DNA from 2 places in the Bacillus sp. FG16 genome. Region 2 is predicted to be linked to the other one. Evidence: riboswitches for the same ligand, from Rfam matches in the RefSeq annotation. Region 2 holds a riboswitch; the other holds the start of a gene.
What was found. A riboswitch is a leader RNA that binds a small molecule or an ion and turns the genes downstream of it on or off. The one in region 2 is predicted to bind S-adenosylmethionine.
Positions count from the first base shown of each region.

Region 1 (3,433 bases), on a different contig from region 2:
GATTCTTGATTCAAGCCGATAATGGATTGTGCTGTGACACTTTTTCCTGAACCACTTTCTCCTACAAGTGCAACTATTTCACCTTCGTTCATAGAAAAGGAAACATGTTTCACAATCGCTTGCTTACTATTCTCTTTTTCAACGGCTAACGTTACGTTTTCTAAAGATAAGATTTGTGCCATGTTTTTTCTCCTTTCGATTCCGTTTGACGATTTTTGGATCAATCGCATCTTGCAAACCATCACCAATTGCATTAAATGCGAACATAATGAGTGCAATCATGATTGCCGGGAAAAATAGCTGCCACCATTCTCCGCTCAATAATGTCCCAAGTGCATCATTCGTCATCGTCCCCCAACTTGCCGCTGGTGATTGTACTCCAAGTCCTATAAAGCTTAAAAATGATTCTGAAAAAATAGCTGCTGGAATTGTAAATGATAAATTTACGATAATAATCCCTGTTAAATTCGGAATTAAATGCCCATATATAATTTTCATATGTGATGTACCTAATCGCTCTGCTGCAATAACAAACTCTCGTTGTTTTAAAGACAATACTTGTGCTCGAATGAGACGAGCCATTCCAATCCATCCCGTTAATGCAAGGGCGATAATAATGGTGAAAAGACCTGGTTTCATAACAATTAATAGTAAAATAACAATTAATAAATATGGGATGCCGTATAATACTTCAATTCCTCTTATAATCCACTCATCAATTAACGTTCCAAGGCGATTACGCCCTCTCACATATCCACTAAATCCACCAATTAGTACACCAAGCCCTATATCGAGGGCAGCTGCTACTAATCCAACTGTTAGTGAAATCTTCCCACCAGCCCAAGTACGTGCCCAAATATCTCTCCCTAGATCATCTGTTCCAAACCAATGTTCACTACTCGGCGGTAAATTTGTTGCCTCTTTTACTTGTTCACTCGCAGTAAATGAAGTTAAACTTTCGCCAATAAGCGAGAAAACAATAATTAGCAATAACGTCACTGTTCCTAAAACTGCGATTGGATTCGATATAAACTTACGAAACACTTCTTTCTTTCTGCTAATCGTTTGCTGATTTTTATTTATCGTTAATTCTTTTTTCTCTTCTTTCGTTAATAACTGTTCATTAATTTCATAAGCTCCCATTTAAATATCCCCCCTCCTTATGTAATAGAACGAATACGCGGATCAACAATGCGGTGAATAATATCTGTAATAAAAATACAAGCAATTAATAATGCACTATAGAAAATCGTTGTTCCCATAATCACCGGATAGTCTCGGTTAAAAATACTATCTACGAAATATTTTCCTAGGCCAGGAATTGAAAAGATTTTTTCAATAACGAAAGTCCCTGTTAAAAGTCCAGCCATTAACGGTCCCACAAATGTAAGTACTGGAACAATCGCATTTCGAAGAGCATGTCTTATAATAATCTTCTTAATTGGTATACCTTTTGCTCTTGCTAGCTTAATATAATCACTCTGCAGTACTTCGATCATATTAGAACGAACAAACCTTGTAATAACTGCAATTGGCCCTAACGCTAATGCAAAGGATGGCAATACCGTATGTTCGAATGTTCCCCAAGAGGCTACTGGTAAAAACTCAAATTGGATAGCAAATACTTGTATAAATAGTGGTGCTAAAATAAAACTTGGAATAGAAATACCTAGAATTGCGAGCAAACTCACACTATAGTCAATTACTCTCCCATGATATAGAGCAGCAAATATCCCTGCCGCAATTCCTACCAACAATGAAATAACAAGTGCTTGTAGACCAATAATTGCTGATGGACCAAAGCCAGTTGTTATAATTTCTGATACACCTTGCCCGGTTGATTGAACAGATTCACCAAAATCAAAATGAACTACACCGTCTAAATAAGCAACATATTGATTCCATAACGGTTCATCAAGGTGATACTTCGCTCTCATGTTTTGGATCACTTCTTCAGGAAAGATTTTTGCATCTGATGAAAATGGATCTCCCGGAATAATATGCATAATTAGAAATGTCACTGTCGTAATAACCCATAGTGTGAACACCATAACCGATAATTTTTTAATTACATACACTTCAATAACCCCCTAAACACATGAATTTACTTTGTTTTATGAATGTACTTTTTCCATTACTCCCTTTTCTCTTTTCAGAATACAAAAAGCCTTGATCTTAAAAAATAAGATCAAGGCTTAACAAACAAAGGCCCATCACTTATCTTTCAAGACTTGCTTGCTGGAATTAGCACGGTGTTCCTATTACAGAACCCGCTGCTGAGGTGTCATAGGGCCAGTCCCTCTACCTCTCTGGATAAGTAAATTGCTATATTATTATTTGGTTCAAATTGTATATTTCGAATTATAATTCTGAAAAATTGAAAAGTCAATCAAATTGGATAAATTTAGAAAAATCAGTTTTTAATTCTTTTATCGAAATTACAGTTTTCGGCTTATCATAACAAGAAATGATGTTAAAGGAGTTATAAGATGGATCCCTTACTTCTTGCTACTATAGGATTATCCTTAACTATCGTTATACTTGTCATCATCGGCTTCTATAAACTCTTTATTAAAAAGAAACGTATCACTTCTTTCTTATACCCCTTTCGATAATATTACCGGGCAAACTATTTCCGAATTTCACGAAGAACAGAAAATATTAGTATCCGAGGATGCAGACGGAGATGGTAAGAAGAAAAAATAACCTTGCACAGGCAAGGTTATTTTTTCGTTTCTGCTTGAAAACGTTTATAGTATGTCGATGCTGTTGCAAAATTAATTTCTATATCACGAATCAACGATGAATCTTCTTCTTTAGCTAACTTCTGTAATTTTTTCATCGCTTGTTCCGATTCATTCAAGAAACCAACATATACTTCATGTTCTTGCTCTTTCGACTTCGGCACACGAATTTCTTTACGTATATGATCAATATCTTCTAACATGCTCGTTGTTACCTTTTGCACATCTTCTTTATATGTAGCATTCGTTATTTCCTTACCGCCCTTTTCTTTTGCCACTTCAAATAACTGCAGTGCTTTATTAATTTCTTTATTCATTTTTATATCGTATTTTTCATGTACTGCAAGGTATTCTTTCATCTCTTCTGTTTGTTCAGCAGATTGCTCTACCTTTTCTTTCGTTTCTTTCGTATCTTTATTTCCATTACACCCTGCTAGAAGGAGCATACTTCCCATTACAGCAATACCCAAAACCTTCTTCATCTCTTCTTCTCCTTTTATCTACAGCTATTACTCATTATAGTTTCTTTTATCTCCACTTGTTATTATACCGAGAACGCCCTACTTTTTACACTTAAGACGACATCGTAATATATATACCAACATGTTTGTCACAGTATCGTCACTTTATACAAATAACTTTTGCAATGCTTTACTACATCACCTTACAAAACTGTAAGCACACATAAA
Region 1 covers NZ_JBMDKC010000067.1:2,796-6,228, forward strand. Annotated here, with positions in the region: gene ACODS7_RS21560 (ABC transporter ATP-binding protein) at 1-182, opposite strand, end outside; gene ACODS7_RS21565 (ABC transporter permease) at 139-1,143, opposite strand; gene ACODS7_RS21570 (ABC transporter permease) at 1,161-2,078, opposite strand; SAM riboswitch class I at 2,215-2,320, opposite strand; partial or broken gene ACODS7_RS21575 (DUF3951 domain-containing protein) at 2,490-2,706, shown strand; gene ACODS7_RS21580 (hypothetical protein) at 2,723-3,226, opposite strand.
Region 1: linked by a shared signal. The riboswitch ahead of ACODS7_RS21570 (ABC transporter permease) and the one ahead of metK (methionine adenosyltransferase) in region 2 are both predicted to bind S-adenosylmethionine.

Region 2 (3,433 bases):
TTAACAACAACATTTATCCTCTTATTCATCGCTTCAATCACTGTCGGCTTTTCCTTAAAAGGCGCAATTCCATACGCTACATTAGTAAGCATTATATTCGCGACACTATTTTTACTAAGCAGTGCCTTTTGCGCAGGAAAAGCACGTCAATTGAAAGGTTGATTGCATATGTTCCAGAAGAAACCCACCCTTTCTAAATCATGTAAAAAGGAAATAAAAACGTATGAAAAGGCATGACTAATATGAAAAAGTATATTGAGCTAGATGGAGAAGTATATTGTAGTTCATGCATTCAAATTGTAAGTAAAACGAAATAAAAAAAGCTTTGCGCTCACCGCGCAAAGCTTTTTTTCATATATTATAGACCAGCTTGCTCTTTTAAAGCTGCAGCTTTGTCTGTACGTTCCCATGAAAGATCTACATCAGTACGTCCGAAGTGGCCGTAAGCTGCTGTTTGTTTGTAAATTGGGCGACGTAAGTCTAGCATTTTAATAATACCAGCTGGGCGAAGATCGAAGTTGTTACGAACTAGTTCTACTAGTACGTCTTCAGATACTTTACCTGTGCCGAATGTATCAACTGAAATTGATACTGGTTGTGCTACACCGATTGCGTATGCAAGTTGTACTTCTGCTTTGTCAGCAAGACCAGCTGCTACGATGTTTTTCGCAACATAACGAGCTGCATATGCTGCAGAACGGTCAACTTTTGTTGCATCTTTACCAGAGAATGCACCGCCACCGTGGCGAGCGTATCCACCGTAAGTATCAACGATGATTTTACGTCCTGTTAAACCAGCATCACCTTGTGGTCCACCAATTACGAAGCGGCCAGTTGGATTAATGAAGAATTTCGTTTCTCCATCCATTAATTCTGCTGGTACTACAGCTTTAATTACGTGCTCTTTTAAGTCGCGATCGATTTCTTCCCATGTAACATCTGGATGATGTTGTGTAGAAATTACGATAGTATCAACACGTACTGGTTTACCATTTTCATCATACTCAACTGTAACTTGCGTTTTTCCATCTGGACGTAAGTATGATAATGTATCATCTTTACGTACTTCAGTTAAACGGCGAGCTAATTTGTGAGCAAGCGAGATTGGAAGTGGCATTAATTCTTGTGTTTCATTACATGCAAAACCAAACATTAAACCTTGGTCTCCTGCACCAATTGCCTCAATCTCAGCGTCAGTCATTTGACCTTCGCGTGCTTCTAGCGCTTGGTCAACACCCATAGCGATGTCAGCAGACTGCTCATCGATAGATGTTAAAACAGCACAAGTTTCTGCATCGAATCCGTATTTTGCGCGTGTGTAACCAATGCCTTGAATTGTTTCACGAACGATTTTCGGAATATCTACGTAAGTAGAAGTCGTAATTTCCCCCGCTACCAATACTAAACCAGTTGTTACAGTTGTTTCACAAGCTACACGTGCATTTGCGTCTTTTGATAAGATCGCATCTAAAATTGAATCAGAAATTTGGTCACAAATTTTATCTGGATGTCCTTCAGTTACAGACTCAGATGTGAACAGATGACGTTTTTTTGTCATGTGGTAAACCTCCCTACAGTAATTGTATATATTGTACGGAACTCATCCTTAATTTGCCACAAACTGCGACATACATTTATTCTCCCACACAAGCATACAGAAAAACCTTTCCTACTTTACATAGAGGAAAGGTTTAATTTGCTACTTGCATACTGCTTTTTGCCCTTCGCTCTTATCGTTCGAGACCTGTAGCCTCGCACAGGTTTTAGCACCTATTCACCTGTATTTATCAATACAAGTGAGGTTGCTGGGCTTCATCGGGCCTGTCCCTCCGCCAGCTCGGGATAAGAGAGTATCCGTCCCAACCTATACTAAAGAAATGATATTCATTTGTCAATTAATATTCACATTTTCCTGAAAGTTTTTCTCAATACGCCTGAAATGAAATATTAATAGGGAAATAATGCATTCACACAAACAAAAAGAAATAAATAGTATACATTATTTATATAATTGTGTTATACTCTTGTTGGGGATTACGAGAAATATTTCATTAAATGAAAAGGATGGTATATAAATATGAGTACTGTGAATGTCCAAATTGGTTTACACGAATTATTGAACGGAAGCAATGCACAGATTCAACTAAGTGTTCCGCAATTAGTGGAAAAAGTATTAATGCGAAATGAAGGGAAATTAACTTCTACTGGTGCCGTTTCTGCTTCAACAGGAAAATATACAGGACGTTCTCCTAAAGATAAATTTATTGTGAAAGAAGCATCGGTTGCTGACAAAATTGCTTGGGGAGCTGTGAACCAACCGATTTCTGAAGAACATTTTAATAAATTATATACTAAAGTTTTAGAATACTTAAAAGAAAAAGAAGAGTTATTCGTCTTCAAAGGATTTGCAGGCGCTGACCGCAATTACCGCCTACCAATTCAAGTTATTAATGAATATGCATGGCACAATTTATTTGTACATCAATTATTCATTCGTCCAACTGAAGAAGAATTAACAACTCATGAGTCAGGGTTCACAATTGTTTCTGCACCGAACTTCAAAGCTGATCCAGCTGTTGACGGTACAAACTCTGAAGCATTCATTATGGTTTCATTCGAAAAACGTATTGTACTAATTGGTGGTACAGAATACGCTGGAGAAATGAAAAAATCAATCTTCTCTATTATGAACTTCTTACTACCTGAACAAGATATTCTTTCTATGCATTGCTCTGCAAACGTAGGTGAAGAAGGTGACGTAGCACTATTCTTCGGTTTATCTGGAACAGGTAAAACAACTTTATCTGCTGATCCGAACCGTAAATTAATCGGTGATGATGAACACGGTTGGTCTGATAACGGTGTATTCAATATTGAAGGCGGTTGCTATGCAAAATGTGTAAACCTTTCTCACGAGAAAGAACCACAAATTTTCGATGCAATCAAATTTGGATCTGTTTTAGAAAACGTTATCATTAATGAACAAACGCGTATCGCGGACTACAACGATACTACTTTAACAGAAAATACTCGTGCTGCATACCCTATGCATGCGATCGACAATATCGTACTGCCAAGTGTTGCTGGACACCCAAATACAATTATTTTCTTAACTGCTGATGCATCTGGCGTATTGCCTCCAATCAGTAAGTTATCAAAAGAGCAAGCTATGTATCATTTCTTAAGTGGTTACACTAGTAAACTAGCAGGAACAGAGCGCGGCGTTACATCTCCGCAAGCTACATTCTCAACTTGCTTCGGTTCACCATTCTTACCACTTGATGCATCTCGCTACGCTGAAATGCTTGGTGAAAAAATCGAGAAACACGATGCGAAAGTATTCCTAGTAAACACTGGCTGGACTGGCGGCGAATATGGCGTTGGTAAACGTATGAACTTAGGTTATACTCGTGCAATGATTCAAGCAGCATTA
Region 2 covers NZ_JBMDKC010000065.1:2,301-5,733, reverse strand. Annotated here, with positions in the region: gene ACODS7_RS21260 (hypothetical protein) at 1-162, shown strand, start outside; gene metK (methionine adenosyltransferase) at 359-1,558, opposite strand; SAM riboswitch class I at 1,728-1,849, opposite strand; gene pckA (phosphoenolpyruvate carboxykinase (ATP)) at 2,078-3,433, shown strand, end outside.